DNA from 3 places in the Rhodoplanes sp. P11 genome. Region 1 is predicted to be linked to each of the others. Evidence: predicted binding sites of a transcription regulator. Region 1 holds the regulator's gene; each other region holds the start of a gene.
What was found. Region 1 encodes PhoB, which activates phosphate uptake and scavenging genes when phosphate is short. Its sites were predicted from a motif close to TGTCATNNANCTGTCAT; they were not measured.

Region 1 (5,681 bases):
GCCGCCGGCGACCGCCTGCGGTCCGGGCACTGCGCCGGCCGTCGCGATCGTGGTGCCGATACCGACGCTTCCGCCGCTCACTCCACCGCCGATGATGGCGCACTGGAAGTCGATGCCGGCGATGAAGAAGTCGCGCTTGGCGGCGATCGCGGCGACGTTGCTCTGGATGCTCTCGCGGGCCGTGGTCAGCAGCTCGAACACGTCGATCAGCATGCCGTTGTATTCGAGCTGCACCTGCTCGTTGATGGTGCGGCGGAGCGGCAGGATGCGGGTCTGATAGAGCGTCGCGATGTCGTGGCTGGCCCGGTAGGTCAGGTAGGCGGCGCGGGCCTCCGAGCGGACGTCGACAGCCTTCTCGATCAGCCGGTTGACGCCGTCGCGGTAGATGTCGGCCGCGGCCCGCACGTTGGACTCGCCGAGATCGAACAGCGGCACCTGGAGCTCGACCTCGAAGCCGCGCGACACCCTGCGCGGCTCCAATGGCGCAGCGCGGTCGCGCGACTCGGAGCGCCGTCCGGACGCACTGAGAATCGAGATGAAGCGGGTCGCGTCGGTGAGTCCGTAGGCGCGGGCGACGGCGTCCAGCTCGAGCCGCGCCGCGATCAGATCGACCCGTTGGCGGACCGCGGCCTCCTCGGCCTGCTGGACAGTCTGGATTCGCGGCATAGCCGGCAGGCGGCCGGGCAGCCGGAAGTCCAGATCGGAGCCCCACAGACCCATCAGCCGCGTCAGCGCCTCGCGCTCGGTGCCGGCCCGCAGCCGCGCCTGGGCGAGTGCATTTGACACCTCGGCATAGAAGGCGCCGGCACGGGCCTGATCGAGCTTCTTGGCCTCGCCGGTCCCGCCCAGCTTGCGCATCAGGTCGGCGGCCGCATCGGCGGACAGACGCGCCTGCTCCAGGAACGTCACCGTCTCGCGGGCGGCGACCGCCCGGTAGTAGGCCCGCCGCGTCTCGGCGGCGAGCCGAAAGGTCGCCTCGATGGCGCGCTGGCGATCGGCCTCGAACTGCGAACGGGCGATCTCGGTGCGCAGCGGCAGGGTGATCAGCGCCAGCACGTTGGCGACCACGCGGCGCTCGATCTCCAGCTCGCTGCCGGTGGTGGTGCGGCTGAAGCCGAACGCCGGGTTCGGCGGCAGGCTCGCCTGCACGAACTCGGCCTCGGAGACGCCGAGTGCGTTGTAGGCGGTTTGCAGGCCGCGATTGTTGAGCAGCGCGATCTGGACCGCGCGGTCGGCATCCAGCGGCCGGCTCAGCAGGGCGTCCACACGCGAGCGGGCGTAGGCGGCCGCCGCCGGCGAGTCGATCTTGACGGCCTCCATGCCGATCGACTGGCCGACCCGTCCGGCGACCGGCCCCATGGCCCCGTCGGGCGAGAAGTAGACGCAGCCGCCGAGGGTGCTCGATGCGAGCACGAGGGCGACGAGCCGCCGCGGCGGCGTCGGCCGGGGGCCGACCATGCGAGCGGCCGGCGTCATCGGTGGCCTCCCGCTCCGGACTTCGGCTTCGGTGCGACCTGCTGGTTCTGCTCCGCCCAGGGCTTCGGGTCGATCGGACGGTAGTCGACGGTGCCGGCCGTCACCGACCGATAGCGTGTCGGCGCCACCGGCACGTCGGGATCGGCAGGATCGAGCCCCACCGCCATCGGGGGAGGGACCGAGCATGCGGACAGGATGGCCGACAGTGCGGCCAGCACGGCGATCTTCATGGAAAGCAACCTCGATGTCGGTCCCGGTCACCGGACATCCGGGGGCGCGCCGGCAACGATGCGAGCCGCATCGTCGCCGGAGCCGGCGGACAACCCGAGAACGGACAGGGAGAGCGGAGCCGATGGTCGCGTCGCCCCGACGGGGCGGACGGCGACTAGCAGTCGGTCGATCTCGGCGGACGATCGAGGCGCACCGCGAGCGACTTTTCGAAGCCGAGGTCGGGCGGTGACGGATCGGCAGCAGCGGTCAGCAGCATCATGGCCGTGACCGGAACGACGGGCGGGAGCGTCGCATGACAGGTGGCGGCGCCGCAGCAGGGGCCGTTCGGCGTGCTGTGCGGGGCCGCCGGGTCGCAGCCGCCGGCTGCGTCGGCTGTCGCGTGACACGACAACGCTGCCGAGGCGGAACGCTGGAGGCCGTCCTCGCTATCGTGCTCCTGCGCATCTCCGGAATGCGTGCCGGACTCGTCACGATCGGACAGCGTCTGCCCGGCATGCGAGTGCCGAGCATGATGCGACGTCGTATTCACATGATGATGGGCGGCGACGCCGATGGTCATGCCGGTCCTGATGATGCCGGTCGGCAGCTCCTGGGCCGACAATGCCCATCCCAGGCCCGCCGTGACAACGGCGAGCAACGTGACGAGCACGAAGCCGGGATAAGCGCGTCGCATCATGTTAAGTGAATATACGGATTGCGCCCCCGGAGGCAAGACGAACGGCGTCGATTGCTGCGAGGTCCCGGCGCGGTGTCGCGTGGAGACAACACGCACAGGTGCTTGAGCACCGGGCCGGGTGCGATCTTGCCGTTTCTCACGTCGACGCGCCTGTCCGGCGACAGCCCGCTGCATTGCACAGCGTGCCGATCAGGCGTCCGCACCGTAGCGGTCGTTGAGCGCGTAGCCGGCACCGCGCACGGTGCGGATCGGGTCGGAGCGCTGGCCCCGGTTGAGCGCCTTGCGCAGGCGGCCGACATGGACGTCGACGGTGCGCTCGTCGATGTAGACGTCGCGGCCCCACACCCGATCGAGAAGCTGCTCGCGCGAGAACACGCGGCCGGGATTCTCCATCAGGAATTCCAGCAGGCGGAACTCGGTCGGTCCGAGCGGCACGTCGCGCCCGCCGCGCGACACCCGCTTCTTCTCGCGGTTGAGCTCGATGTCGCCGGCGACGAGCACCGAGGCGACGCGCTCCGGCTTGGTGCGGCGCAGCAGCGCCCGGATGCGGGCGATCAGCTCGGGCACCGAGAACGGCTTGACGATGTAGTCGTCGGCCCCGGTGGCGAGGCCGCGCACCCGCTCGCCCTCCTCGCCGCGCGCCGTCAGCATGATGACCGGGAGCTGCTGGGTCTCGGTGCGCCCGCGCAGCCGGCGGATCAGCTCGATGCCCGACAGGCCCGGCAGCATCCAGTCGACGATGGCGAGATCGGGCGGGTTCTCCTTGAGGCGGAGATCGGCGTCGTCGCCGCGTCCGGCGGCGTCGACCGCATAGCCTTCGGCCTCGAGGTTGTAGCGCAGCAGCAGCGTCAGCGGCTCCTCGTCCTCGACGATCAGGATTCGTGCGGCCATCCGATGTGGTTCCTCTCGGGGGATCGCCGTCGCGACGAGGCGCGCGACGGTGACGGGGTCAGGCGTCGAACGGCACCACGGTGCTGGACGTGGTGTCGCCCTTCGGCCGCTCGTCGGCGAGGGCGCGGCCCTCGATCATGTAGTAGACCGTCTCGGCGATGTTGGTGGCGTGGTCGCCCATCCGCTCGATGTTCTTGGCGCAGAACAGGAGGTGGATGCAGATGCCGATGTTGCGCGGGTCCTCCATCATGTAGGTCAGGAGCTCGCGGAACAGCGAGTTGTTGACGGCGTCGACGCCCTCGTCGGCCCGCCACACGCCGATCGCCTTGGCGAGGTCGCGGCGCGCATAGGCGTCGAGCACGTCCTTGATCTGCGACAGCACCAGCTCGGTCATGTGCTCGACGCCGCGCATCACCTTCTGGGTGAGGAACTCGCTGTCGAGCGCCACCACCCGCTTGGCGATGTTCTTGGCGAGATCGCCGATCCGCTCGAGGTCGTTGGAGATCCGCAGCGAGCCGACCACCTCGCGCAGGTCGACCGCCATCGGCTGCCGGCGCGCGATGGTGAGGATCGCCCGCGCCTCGACCTCGCGCTGGAGGACGTCGATGCGGGTGTCGCCGGCGATGACACGCTGGGCCACGGTGAGGTCGCGGCGCGACAGCGCGTCGACGGCGTCGACGATCTGCTGCTCGGCGAGCCCGCCCATCTCGGCGACCATGCGGCCGAGCTCTTGCAGGTCGCTGTCGAACGCCTTGTGCGTGTGGTCCATCATGGACGTCACCCTTCCTGATCTTGGCCGGGACGCGGTGTCGGGAACCGGGTCGGGGCGGGGCCGGTGGGAGCGGCGGTCAGCCGAACCGTCCGGTGATGTAGTCCTGGGTCCGCGGGTCGACCGGCGAGGTGAACATCTTGCTGGTGGTGTCGAACTCGACCAGCTCGCCGAGATACATGAACGCCGTGTAGTCGGAGACGCGGGCCGCCTGCTGCATGTTGTGGGTCACGATGGCGATCGTGTAGTCGGTCTTCAGCTCGTCGATCAGCTCCTCGATCTTGGCGGTCGAGATCGGGTCGAGAGCCGAGCAGGGCTCATCGAGCAGGATCACCTCCGGCTGCACCGCGACCGTACGGGCGATGCACAGGCGCTGCTGCTGGCCGCCCGAGAGGCTGAGCCCGTTGGCCGAAAGCTTGTCCTTCACCTCGTTCCACAGGGCGGCGCGCTTGAGCGCCTGCTCGACGCGGCCGTCCATCTCGGATTTCGGCAGCGGCTCGTAGAGTCGGATGCCGAAGGCGATGTTCTCGTAGATCGACATCGGGAACGGCGTCGGCTTCTGGAACACCATCCCGACGCGCGCTCGCAGCAGGTTGAGGTCCTGCTTGGCGTCCAGGATGTTGTTGCCGTCGAGCAGCACCTCGCCCTCGGCCCGCTGGTTCGGGTAGAGGTCGTAGATGCGGTTGAGGATGCGCAGCAGGGTCGACTTGCCGCAGCCGGACGGGCCGATGAACGCAGTGACGCGCCGGGCGTAGAGCGAGACCGAGATGCTCCTCAGGGCGCGGTTGTCGCCGTAGTAGAAATCGACGTTCCGGATGGCGACCTTCTCGTCGGCGTCCGCCAGGGCGGCGCGCGCCGCGACGACCGGAGCCGGAACCGTGTTCGATCCGTGGGACAGGCCGGTGGAGCTCATGAATTGGTCCTCGTGGCCGAGAGGGCGCGCGCCGAGATCGACAGCGCGAGCACCGCGAAGGTGATGATCAGGGCGCCGGCCCAGGCGAGCTTCTGCCAGTCCGGATAGGGGCTCATGGCGAACTGGAAGATCACCACCGGCAGGCTCGCCAGCGGCTGCGTCATGTCGGCCGAGAAGAACTGATTGTTCAGGGCCGTGAACAGCAGCGGCGCGGTCTCGCCGCTGATCCGCGCGATCGCCAGCAGGATGCCGGTGACGATGCCGGCGCGCGCCGCCCGGTACGACACGTTGGCGATGACATGCGAGCGCGGCAGGCCGAGCGCGGTGGCCGCCTCGCGCAGCTCCTTCGGCACCGTCAGCAGCATGTCCTCGGTGGTGCGCACCACCACCGGCACCACCAGCACGGCGAGCGCCAGCGAGCCGGCGATGCCGGAGAAGTGGCCGAGCGGCCGTACCACCACCTCGTAGATGAACAGGCCGACCACGATCGAGGGGGCGCTGAGCAGGATGTCGTTGATGAAGCGCACCACGCTGGTCAGCATCGAGTAGCGGCCATACTCGGCCATGTAGGTGCCGGCCAGGATGCCGATCGGCGTGCCGATGGCGACCGCCACGCCCGACATCATCAGGCTGCCGACGATCGGGTTGAGCAGGCCGCCGGCGCTGCCGGGCGGCGGCGTCATCTCGGTGAACACCGCCACCGACAGGCTGCCGAAGCCGTTCCA
Region 2 (5,681 bases), on a different contig from region 1:
ACGAGCCGTCGCTCGGGCTCGCCCCGGCGATCGTCCACGAGATGCTGCGCACGATCCGTGCGCTCAATCACGAAGGGCTCACCTGCGTGCTGGTCGAGCAGAACGTCGCATTGTCGCTCAAGCTCGCCGACCGCGCCTATGTGCTGGAGAACGGCCGCATCACCCTCGCCGGCACCGGCGAGGAGCTGTTGGCCGACGACCGCGTCCGGCAGGCGTATCTCGGCATGTGAGCGGCGGCTTCCCGTCTCCCCGGCGGGAGAGGGAAGCCGGGGGCGTCACCTCAGCGGCTCGCCGATCGTCACGCCGAGCGTGCCGACACCCTCGATCGCGCAGTCCAGCCGGTCGCCCGGCACGGTGGCGGCGACGCCGGCCGGGGTGCCGGTCAGGATGATGTCGCCCGGCGCGAGCGCCACCATCTCGGACAGCTTGGCGATCACCTCGGGAACGTTCCAGATCATCTGCGAAAGGTCGCCATCCTGGCGTAGCGTGCCGTTGCACGACAGGGTGATGCGGCCCTTGCTCGGATGCCCGATCGCGGTCGCGGGCTTCAGCGCGCCGCACGGCGCCGAGGCGTCGAACGCCTTGCCGATCTCCCACGGCCGCTGAATCTTCCGCGCCGCCATCTGGAGGTCGCGGCGGGTGAGATCGATGCCGACCGCATAGCCGAAGACGAGATCGAGCGCCTTGTCGGCGGGGATGTTGCGGCCGCCACCCTTGAGCGCGACCACCAGCTCGACCTCGTGATGCAGGTCGGCGGTCAGCGGCGGGTAGGGGATGGTGGCGCCATCCGGCGCCACCGCATCGGCCGGCTTGGCGAAGAAGAAGGGCGGCTCGCGCTCGTCGTTCCCCAGCTCGCGGATGTGCTCGAGATAGTTGCGGCCGACGCACCACACCCGGCGAACCGGAAACAGCGCGTCCGAGCCGGCGATGGCCAGCGCTGTCTGGGGCGGAGGATCGATGACGTAGCTCGCCTGGGCGCTCATGTGGGATCTCTGCGAGGAGGAGGGTGGGAGGGCCGACCCGACCACGACGGCACGGGCCGAAGATCCGGCCATACCACAGGCGCATCACCCGTCAATGTCGGGTCCCGGGGGCCGCGGCGGGGCCGTCCGGCTCGCCCTGGCGGGACACCTGGCGCAGCCGCCAGGCCAGGAACTCGCCGTAGAGGGCGGCGCGCTCGTCGGCGGTGAGCGGCCGTCCGGCCGGGCTCGGCGCCGCGTGCCTTGCCGGAAGGGGGTGCGCCACCGGGACGAGCGGGTCGGCCGCCGCCGTGCCGGTGGCCGGCAGCGCCCCGGTGGTGTCGGTGGAGCGCGCCGCGGGCTCGCGGTCGCGCAGATACCAGCATTTGCGATTGGTGGCGCGGTCGAGCCGGTAGAACCAGTGGCGCCCGGCGGTCGCGGTGCCGTCGGGGGCGGCGAGGCATTCGGGCGTCGCGGCCGCAGAGCGGACCGGCGAGCCGGCGAGCGGCAGCACCGCGGCCGCGAACATGAGAAGGCCGGCGAGGCCGGCCGACCGGACGGGTCGGACCATCACGAAACTCCGCACACCCGCCAGACCGTAGCGCGACCGCAGCCGGATCGGCGCAGCCGCGGCAGCCCGGCGGTGGCCGGACCCTGGCACCGATCGGGGACGGATCTGCGGCCCAATTGGGCAATCATCTCGGCAAAGGTGGCGCCGCTGCCTCAATCGGCGGCAGCACTGCCCGTCAATCCTCGTCGGGCTCGTCGTCCGGCACCAGCTGGTCGAACTGGCGCAACAGCCGGCGCAGGCCCGTCTCCTCGACGGCCCGGGCCGCCTCCGGCAGGGGAAACCAGCGGATCTCCCGCTGCCCCTTTTCGCGCCAGCGCTTGCGCTGGCCGGTGACGGCGAGCGGAAACACCTCGACCAGGCAGCGCGCCGTGGTGCCGTTCTTGAGCCGCTTGTCGTAGCGGTAGGAGCCGATCGGTTCCGGCCCGGTCTCGCCGACGACGCCCGCCTCCTCCAGCGCCTCGCGGGCGGCCGAGAGGTGCGGCTTGGCGCCCCGAATCGGCCAGCCCTTGGGGACGATCCACCGCCGCGTCTCGCGGGACGTCACCAGCATCACCTCGATCTCGCCGTCCTCGTTGCGGCGATACGGCACCGCCGCATATTGCAGCGAGCGCTTGGGGGCCGGGGAGGAGCGTCGAGTGGGCAATTCGGGTACCTTACAGAAACAGGCCGCAGAGGAGATAAAAGGCGGCGCCGATCAGGCCGGACGCCGGCATGGTGACCACCCATGCAATAACGATGCTGCCGGCAATATGCCACCGCACCGACGACACCCGGCGGGCGGCGCCGACGCCGACGATGGCGCCCGTGATGGTGTGGGTGGTGGAGACCGGGATGCCGAGCCCGGTCGCCATGAACAGCGTGATGGCGCCGCCGGTCTCGGCGCAGAAGCCTTGCAGCGGCGTCAGCCGGGTGATGCGCGACCCCATGGTGTGGACGATCCGCCAGCCGCCGAACAGGGTGCCGAGCCCCATGGCGGCCTGGCAGGTGATCACCACCCAGAACGGAACGTGAAAGCCGCCCTCCATGTAGCCTTGCGAGTAGAGCAGCACCGCGATGATGCCCATGGTCTTCTGGGCATCGTTGCCGCCGTGCCCGAGCGAGTACAGCGAGGCGGAGACGAATTGCAGGCTGCGGAAGGCGTTGTCGACCGAGAACGGGGTCTGGCGCACGAGCAGCCAGGACACGATCAGCATCAGCAGCAGCGCCAGCGAGAAGCCGACCAGCGGCGACAGCACGATGGCGGCGGCGGTCTTGCCGAAGCCGCTCCACACCACGACGCCGGCTCCGGCCTTGGTGATGGCGGCGCCGAGCAGGCCGCCGATGAGCGCGTGCGAGCTCGAAGACGGGATGCCGAACAGCCAGGTGATGACGTTCCAGGCGATGGCGCCCATCAGCGCCCCGAACACCACGCGCGGATCGATCACGCCGGCGTCGACGATGCCGGTGCCGATGGTCTGGGCGACGTGCAGGCCGAAGAACAGGAAGGCGATGAAGTTGAAGAACGCCGCCCAGGCGACGGCGTATTGGGGCCGCAGCACCCGGGTCGACACGATGGTGGCGATCGAGTTCGCCGCGTCGTGCAGGCCGTTCAGGAAATCGAACAGCAGCGCCACGCCGATCAGGCCGATCAGCAGCGGCAGCGCGAGGGTCGCGTCCATCCCGGCGGCCTCACACCTGCTCGACGACGATGTCGCTGATCTTGTTGGCGACGTCCTCGAAGCGGTCGACCACCTTCTCGAGATGGCTGTAGACCTCGATGCCGACGATGAAGGCCATCGGGTCGGATTGCCGGTGGGCCTGGAACAGTGCCTTGCGGCCGTGGTCGTGCAGCTGGTCGGCCCGCTCCTCGATGCGGGTGATCTCCTCGGTGAGCGTGTTGATGGCCGCGACGTTCTTGTCGATGGTGCGCAGCAGCGGCACCACCCGCCGGGTCAGCTCCGCGGCTTGCAGGATGATGGTCCCCATCTCGACCATGGCGGGCTCGAAGCGGTCGACCTCGTAGAGGGTGATCACCTTGGCGGTCTGGTGCATCTGGTCGATGGCGTCGTCCATGGAGGAGATCAGGCCCTGGATGTCGCCGCGGTCGAACGGGGTGATGAAGCTGCGCCGCACCGCCAGCAGCACCCCGCGGGTGATGTCGTCGGCCTCGGTCTCGCGCTCGACGATCAGCCGCACGTAGTGGGGGATGCGGTCGCCGCCCTCGGTGAGCAGCCCGCGCAGCGCCTCGGCGCCGGCCACCACGGTCTCGGCGTGTCGGACGAAGAGATCGAAGAAGCGCTCTTCCTTGGGCATGAGCGCCTGAAACCAGCCGAGCATTCGGAGCCTCGTAGATGGGCGGCCCGGGCGGCCGGCGGGAGCGGTCGGTCCGGAGCGCGCGTCGTCGGGCCGACCCACGACGGTCGGCCTCGCGGGTGAGCTATGGACGCGAACGGCGTGGGAGTCAGCCCAAATATGACAAGGCTGTGACGGCCCGGGAGGCAGAGCGGCGCCGGGCGCGGGGCTCTGTGATGACTGGGTATCTAATCGCAACCTTTGGTTGCGTGACCGCGCCTGCTTGGGAGTGCTGCGAGGCCGCGCCTTGGCTCAAAAGTCGAGCCGGTCGCGGACCGCCTCGATGCCGGCCTTGGCGCAGCCGTCGTCGGCCTCGCCGCTCGGCGCCCCGGAGACGCCGACCGCCCCCACCATGCTGCCGCCGCCCTCGACCGGCACGCCGCCGCCCAGGATGATGACGCCCGGGACGCTGCGCACGCCGGCCTGCGGCGATCCGGGTGGGGTCGCCGCCACGAGGTCGCTGGTGCTGGTGCGGAACGACACCGCGGTCCACGCCTTGCCGGTCGCCGTCGCCGGCGTGTGCGGCCCGGCGAGCCGATCGCGCAGCACCACCTGGGCGACGCCTGCGCGGTCGACCACCGCGACGGCGACCTGGTAGCCGCGCTGGCGGCACTCGGCGAGCGCCGCGCGGGCGAGGTCGAGCGCCGTCTCCGGGCTCATCATGCGGACGGTGACGAGCGCGTCCTGATCGCGCGACGGCTGGGCGGCGGCCGGGTCGGTCGCGGGCGGAGCGGCGATCAGCAGGGCAGCGAGCGGCAGGGTAGCGAGCAGCGAGCGGGCGAGTGGGCGGATCATGATGGCGTTCCCGGCGTGTTCTTGGTTGCAGGACCTCCATCCTAGGTGCCGCGATCGCCGCTGGCCACCCGGTCGATCAGCTCTGGAGGGGCGGCCCGGTGCCGCTCCGCCGAACTCCGTCAGCCGCCGCGGGCCGAGAGCTTGCGCTGCCAGGCGAGCGCATGGGCGACGATCTCGTCGAGATCGTCGTGGCGCGGCTGCCAGCCGAGCCGGGCGCGGATGCGATCCGACGAGGCGACGATCTCGGCCGGGTCGCCCGGGCGGCGCGGTGCCGTGTCGACGCGGACGTCGACGCCTGCGACCCGCTTCACCGTCTCGATCACCTCCAGCACCGAGAAGCCGCGGCCGTAGCCGCAATTGAACGTCGTCGAGGCGCCGCCGCCGCGCAGATGCCGCAGCGCGTCGGCATGCGCCGCGACCAGGTCGGTGACGTGGATGTAGTCGCGTACGCAGGTGCCGTCGCGGGTCGGATAATCGGTGCCGTACACGTCCATCTTGGGCCGCAGGCCGAGCGCCGTCTCGACCGCGACCTTGATCAGATGGGTGGCGTCGCGCGTCGATTGGCCGATGCGCAGCGCCGGATCGGCGCCGGCGACGTTGAAGTAGCGCAGGATGACATGGCCGAGCCCGTGCGCCGCCGAGGCGTCGCGCAGCATGGTCTCGGTCATCAGCTTGGACGCGCCGTAGGGCGACATCGGCGCCGGCGCATCGTCCTCGCCGACCGGAACGCGGGCCGGGTTGCCGTAGACGGCGGCCGTGGAGGAGAAGATGAAGTGCTCGACGCCGCCCTCGACGGCGCATTCGATCATGCTGCGCGAGTTGGCGGTGTTGTTCTTGTAATAGGCGAGCGGCCGGCTGACCGATTCCGGCACCACCAGCGAGGCGGCGAAATGGATGATCGCCTCGACGTCGTGCTCGGCGATCAGCCGCGACACCAGCGCCTGGTCGCCGGTGTCGCCGGCCACGAAGGGCACGTCCTCGGGCACGGCCCAGCGGAAGCCGGTCGACAGATTGTCGAGCACCAC
Region 3 (5,681 bases), on a different contig from region 1:
CTGTCCACGAGGGTGCCGTCGAGATCGAACAGGAAGGCGGTCTGGCGCGGGCGCATCGAGGGTCTCCAATCGGGCGCGGAGGTGGCTCGGGAACGGCCGGGTCACCGCGCGCCGAACTGCATGCCGTGCCGACATGACGGTCTCGTGGCAGCGGCCACGCGGCCGCGACGCGACCGGCTCGACTCAGCGGGAGAGCGGCCATACCACGGCGATGGCCGGCACCGCCACCACGACGACCAGGAGCGACAGCGGCAGGCCGAGCCGCCAGTAGTCGCCGAAGCGATAGCCGCCGGGCCCCATGACCAGCGTGTTGGACTGGTGGCCGAACGGCGTGAGGAAGTCGCAGGCGGCACCGATGGCCACCGCCATCAGGAACGGATCGGGGCGAAGGCCGAGCGTGCCGGCGAGGCTCGCGGCGATCGGCGCCATCACCAGCACGGTGGCGGCGTTGTTGAGGAACGGCGTCACCGCCATGGCGGCTACCATGATCAGGGCGAGCGCCCCGGTCGGCGGCAGCGCGGCGGTCGCCACCGACAGCCAGCCGGCGATCAGGTCGGTGGCCCCGGTGGTGCGCACCGCGTCGCTGACCGGGATCAGGGCGCCGAGCAGCACCACGATGGGCCACTCGATCGCCTCGTAGGCTTCGCGCAGCGCCAGCGCCTTGGTGAGCACCAGCAGCACGGCGGCGGCGAAGAACGCGACCGCGATCGGCAGCAGCCCGGAGACGATCGCGCCGATGGCGAGGGCCAGCACCGCGACGGGAATCCAGCGCCGCCGGCCGCGGCCGAGCTCCAGCTCGCGCTCGGCCAGCGGCAGCAGGCCGAGCTCCTTGAGGGCGTCAGGCACGCGGTCGAGCCGTCCCTGAATCACCACCACGTCGCCGGGCCGGAACCGCACGCTGCGCAGCCGCTCGGTGATGCGCTCGCCGGAGCGGCTGATGGCGATGAGATCGAGGCCGAAGCGGTCGCACAGGCCGGCGCTGCCGTGGGTCTCGCCGACGAGCGGCGAGCTGCCTGTCACCACCGCCTCGACGGTGCCGACCTCGTCGGCGTCGCCCTCGGCGGCCGCCTCCCCGGCCGGGCCGGAGAGCTGGAGGCCGGCGCGCACGACGGCACGCTCGAGCGAGTCGGGCTCGCCCTCGATCAGCAGAATGTCACCCGCCTTCAGGCGCAGCCCGGGGGTGACGCGGTGGCGCCGCTCCTGATCGCGCACCACCGTGGTCACGGTGCTGACGCCCTCGTCCAGGGTGCCGATCTCGGCGGCGCGCTTGCCGACCAACGGCGAGCCTTCCGGCACCGCGGCCTCCACCACGTAGTTCTCGATGTTGATGGCGGCATCGAGCGACGAGCCGCCTTGGCGGTCCTTCGGCAGCAGGCGGTACGCGAAGGTCAGGTAAGCGAGGCCGACCGCCGCCACCGCGAGTCCCACCGGCGCATAATCGAACATGCGGAACGGCTCGCCGACGATGTCGGCCCGCACCCGCGCCACGATGACGTTGGGCGAGGTGCCGACGAGGGTGATCAGGCCGCCGATCAGCGAGCCGGAGGCGAGCGGCATCAGCAGCCAGGACGGCGGCGTGCCGGTGCGCTTGGCGAGCTGGAAGGCGACCGGCATGAGGATCGCCAGCGCGCCGACATTCTTGATGAAGGTTGACAGCACCACCACCGCGAAGACGAGCGCGAACACCTGGCGGCGCGGCGTCGTCAGATACGGCCCGAGCGGCCGCACCACCTCTTCCATGACGCCCGACTTGGCGATCGCGGCCGACACCAGGAGGGCGCTCGCCACGATGATCACCACGTCGTCGCCGAAGCCCGAGAACGCCTTGTCGGCCGGCACGATGCCGGACACGACGGCGGCCACGAGGGCGAGCGCGGCGACGACGTCGTAGCGCAGCCGGCCCCAGACGAACAGGATCATCATGGTGCCGACGATGGCGAAGGCGAGCCCCTGGGGGAGCGTCATTCCGGTGTCCATTGTCAAGGAAGGCGCGAGCGCGCGCGCGGCGATGGGGTCGGGTGGCAACGCCCGCCGTCCCGCGGTGTTCCGCGGTGCAGCCGGTGGCAGCCGGCGGCCCGCCGACCCGGTGACCGCAGGGGCAGCGGTCGGCACCAGCGCACCGCCGGGACGACGGGGCCGCGAGGCGGCGGCCCCCGCGGGCTCAGAACGCCAGCGTCATGACGATCTCGCCATCGATGATCTCGCCGGTCGGCCGGAATCCCACCGCCCTCGTAGAGCCGGCGGGCCCGCTCGTAGTCCGGCTTGACGCCGAGCACGACGCGATCGCAGCCCGGAATGCGTGACAGCATCTCGACGATCCGGATCACGGCGGCACGGCCGTAGCCGCGGCCCTGGACGCGGGCGTCGATCATCAGGCGATAGATCCAATAGTTCCCGTCGTCCTCGTCCAGCGCGTACATGGCGAAGCCGACGGGCTCGCCGGCGGCCCGGATGATCAGCGGAACGCAGGCCGGATTATCGGCGGCATCCTCCAGGGACTCCGCGTTGCTCGCCACGAACGTGGCCTGGTGGGGATAAGGGCGGAGCGAGATCGCCCGGGCGTGATCGGCCGGGTCGAGATGCTCGACGGTGACGGAATCGGATGTCGGAGTGAGGCGAGATGGCTCGTGCTGACTCATGATGACCTGTGAGGGCGTGGATGCCGTCGCTTGTAGCCCGGCCGGCCAGATCGAGCGCAAGCGAAATCCCCGACCTTCCCGTTCGGACATTTCGCACGCCCCCGTGGTGCCGTGATCCAAGGAGCCGTCCAGGCCGCCGTCATCGTCGTGTCATCGCCGCGTCAAGCCGGCGTCGTGGTGGCGGTCGACAAGCGCGGGTGCAACGGACCCACGCGGAGACCCCATGACCCGCCATCTCGCCCTCGCGACCGCCGCCCTGGCGCTCGTTCTCGCCACCCCGGCCCACGCCCAGCAGGAATTCCCGGCGGTGCTCGCCGGCCACGCCAGCTTCCCGGCCGCGACCTTCGTGGACGCGCCCGCCGATGCGCCGGCGGACCTCAAGATGTCCGGCAAGTTCACCACCGGCAAGCGCGTCGACGCGGCGGGCACCGTGATGGGCAAGTCCAACGGCCGGCCGACCGGCCTCGCGCTGCCCTTCGAGGGCCAGCCGGTGCAGGGCCAGTCGGGCATCAAGGTCATGCCCGACGGCAGCTTCCTGGTGCTCACCGACAACGGCTTCGGCTCCAAGGCCAATTCGCCGGACGCCATGCTGTTCTTCCATCGCTTCAAAATCGATTGGGCGACCGGCAAGGTCGAGCGGCTAGAGACCGTGTTCCTGCGCGACCCCGACAAGAAGGTGCCGTTCCGGATCACCCACGAGGGCACCGAGACGCGCTACCTCACCGGCGCCGATTTCGATCCCGAGGGCATCCAGCCGATCGGCGACGTGATCTGGATCGGCGAGGAGTTCGGCCCCTATCTGATCAAGGTCGACCGCAGCGGCAAGGTGCTCGGCGTGGTCGAGACCACGGCGGACGGCAAGCCGGTGCGCTCGCCCGACCACTACGCCGTCGCCTCGCCGGGCGTGCCGAACCAGGCCGGCAGCTTCAACGCGCGCCGCTCCAAGGGCTACGAGGGCTTCGCGGCCTCGAAGGACGGGCGGTTCCTCTATGGGCTGCTCGAAGGCCCGCTGTGGGACGCCGACAAGAAGGAGTTCGAGAACCTGGACGGCAAGCAGGCCGCCCGCATCCTGGAGTTCGACGTCGCCGCCGAGAAGTTCACCGGCCGCTTCTGGTACTATCCGTTCGAGCAGAACGGCCACGCCATCGGTGACTTCAACATGCTGGACGCCACCACGGGCCTCGTCATCGAGCGCGACGACCTCGAAGGCACCGCCGACAAGGCGTGTCCGCCCGGCGCCACCGGCACCGCGACCGAGACCTGCTTCGCCAAGCCGGCCCAGTTCAAGCGCGTCTACAAGATCGAGATGACGGACGCCATGGTGGGCAAGCCGGTGCGCAAGATCGGCTACATCGACCTGATGAAGATCCAGGACCCCGACAAGAAGGCCCGCAAGCCGCTCACCGCCGGCGTGCTGGCGTTCCCGTTCTTCACCATCGAGAACGTCGACCGCGTCGACGAGCACCACATCGTGGTCGGCAACGACAACAACCTGCCGTTCTCGTCGAGCCGCGAGCCCAACAAGGCCGACGACAACGAGCTGGTGCTGCTGCGCGTCGAGGATCTTCTCAAGGCGAAGTGAGTCATCGAGGGCGACGAGCCCTCCTCACCTCTCCCCGCTCGCGGGGAGAGGTCCGCTCAGCCCAGCAGCAGCCGTTCGTCGTATGGCGCCCGCGACAGCACGTGCGGGCCGTCCTCGGTGACCAGCACCATGTCCTCCAGCCGCACGCCGCCGCCGCCGCGCACACCCGGCACCCACACCAGCGGCTCGACCGCGAACACCATGCCGGGTCGGAACTCGTAGGTCGGCGCGCCGGGCAGCGTCTCGCCGATATAGGGCGGCTCGTTCGCCCCGATGCCGACGCCGTGGCCGATGAACAGCGACAGGAAGCGGCCATCGAGCCCATACTGTCCGGCGGTGCGCACGATCGCGTCGGCGCAATCCTTGTTGGTGCGTCCCGGCCGCATCTCGGCGATGCCGGCCATCAGCCCGGCGTGCACGGCGGTGAAGATGCGGCGCTGCTCGTCGGACGGCCGGCCGCAGATCACCGCGCGGGCGACATCGCCGAAATAACCCCCGAAGGCGGCGCCGATGTCGATGAACACGATGTCGCCGTGGCGGATCAGCTTGTCGCCGCAGATGCGATTGGGCGGCGCCATGTGCTCGCCCGAGGCGACGAACGGCGTCATCACATGCGAGTACTCGCCGCCGAGCCGGAACAGCGTGCGCATCGCCTCGCCGGCCACCTCGCATTCGCGCACCCCGTCGGCGACCGCCGCGGTGGCCGAGGCGGTGACGGCGTCGGCGATGGCGGTCGCCTCCTCCAAGAGCGCGATCTCCTCCGGCAGCTTGATCATGCGGGCGGCCAGCATCGGGGTGTCGCCGTCCTCGATCGAGAGCTTCGGGAAGTGGCGCGCCAGCGCCTTGACGAACACCATGTTGGCCTCGTCGAGCCCGAGCTTGGCGTCGGCGAGGCCGTGGCGCTTCAGCACCGGCCCGAGGATGTCGCGCACCATGCCGTCGACCAGCGCCACCTCCTCGATGATCGGTATGGTGTGCACCTCCTCGATCCACGGCATGGTGAGGTCGACGCGGTCGCGCTCCCCGCCGGAGCAGAACAGGATGGGCGCCCGCCCCTCGATCAGCAGCGCCCCGTTGAGCGCCGTCGTCTTGCCGGTGATGAGCTGCGGCCGCAGATCGGTCAGGTAGCGCTGGTTCTCGTCCTTCCACACCAGCAGCGCGTCGAGCCCCGCCTTGCGGCGCTCCTCCTGGGCCTTGGCGATGCGCTTGGCGCGGAGCACCGCGAGATCGACCCGCCGCTCGTAGCCGACATTGAAGGGGCCGCGCGCATATCGGTCCATGCCAGTCTCCTCGCCAGGGTGGTTCCGGGGGTCGCGGGTGGCAGGGCGCCGGGACGGGCGAACGCTGCCGGCTCGCGACGAGGTGAGGCCGCCAGACTACAGGGGGCGGCAGCCACGCCGGAACCCGCAGTGGCGCATCGCTGTCGCGCCCGGAACGAAGAGCCGAGACGCCCGTGGGCA

Region 2: ACFQUV_RS06610 (DUF47 domain-containing protein) is a predicted target of PhoB. The motif match lies at 3,982-3,998, and genes of this name have one in related genera.
Region 3: ACFQUV_RS24965 (esterase-like activity of phytase family protein) is a predicted target of PhoB. The motif match lies at 2,777-2,793, and genes of this name have one in related genera.

Annotation. Positions count from the first base shown of each region.
Region 1 is NZ_CAXWGY010000016.1:594,898-600,578, reverse strand. It holds gene ACFQUV_RS14480 (TolC family protein) at 1-1,476, opposite strand, end outside; gene ACFQUV_RS14475 (hypothetical protein) at 1,473-1,706, opposite strand; gene ACFQUV_RS14470 (hypothetical protein) at 1,862-2,479, opposite strand; gene phoB (phosphate regulon transcriptional regulator PhoB) at 2,573-3,274, opposite strand; gene phoU (phosphate signaling complex protein PhoU) at 3,333-4,046, opposite strand; gene pstB (phosphate ABC transporter ATP-binding protein PstB) at 4,123-4,956, opposite strand; gene pstA (phosphate ABC transporter permease PstA) at 4,953-5,681, opposite strand, start outside.
Region 2 is NZ_CAXWGY010000001.1:1,487,127-1,492,807, forward strand. It holds gene ACFQUV_RS06585 (ABC transporter ATP-binding protein) at 1-230, shown strand, start outside; gene ACFQUV_RS06590 (fumarylacetoacetate hydrolase family protein) at 276-983, opposite strand; gene ACFQUV_RS06595 (hypothetical protein) at 1,075-1,530, opposite strand; gene ACFQUV_RS06600 (NUDIX hydrolase) at 1,706-2,173, opposite strand; gene ACFQUV_RS06605 (inorganic phosphate transporter) at 2,184-3,188, opposite strand; gene ACFQUV_RS06610 (DUF47 domain-containing protein) at 3,199-3,846, opposite strand; gene ACFQUV_RS06615 (heme-binding protein) at 4,114-4,656, opposite strand; gene galE (UDP-glucose 4-epimerase GalE) at 4,776-5,681, opposite strand, start outside.
Region 3 is NZ_CAXWGY010000022.1:39,413-45,093, forward strand. It holds gene ACFQUV_RS24950 (HAD family hydrolase) at 1-56, opposite strand, end outside; gene ACFQUV_RS24955 (SLC13 family permease) at 184-1,965, opposite strand; gene ACFQUV_RS24960 (GNAT family N-acetyltransferase) at 1,980-2,759, opposite strand; gene ACFQUV_RS24965 (esterase-like activity of phytase family protein) at 2,863-4,221, shown strand; gene ACFQUV_RS24970 (Xaa-Pro peptidase family protein) at 4,278-5,501, opposite strand.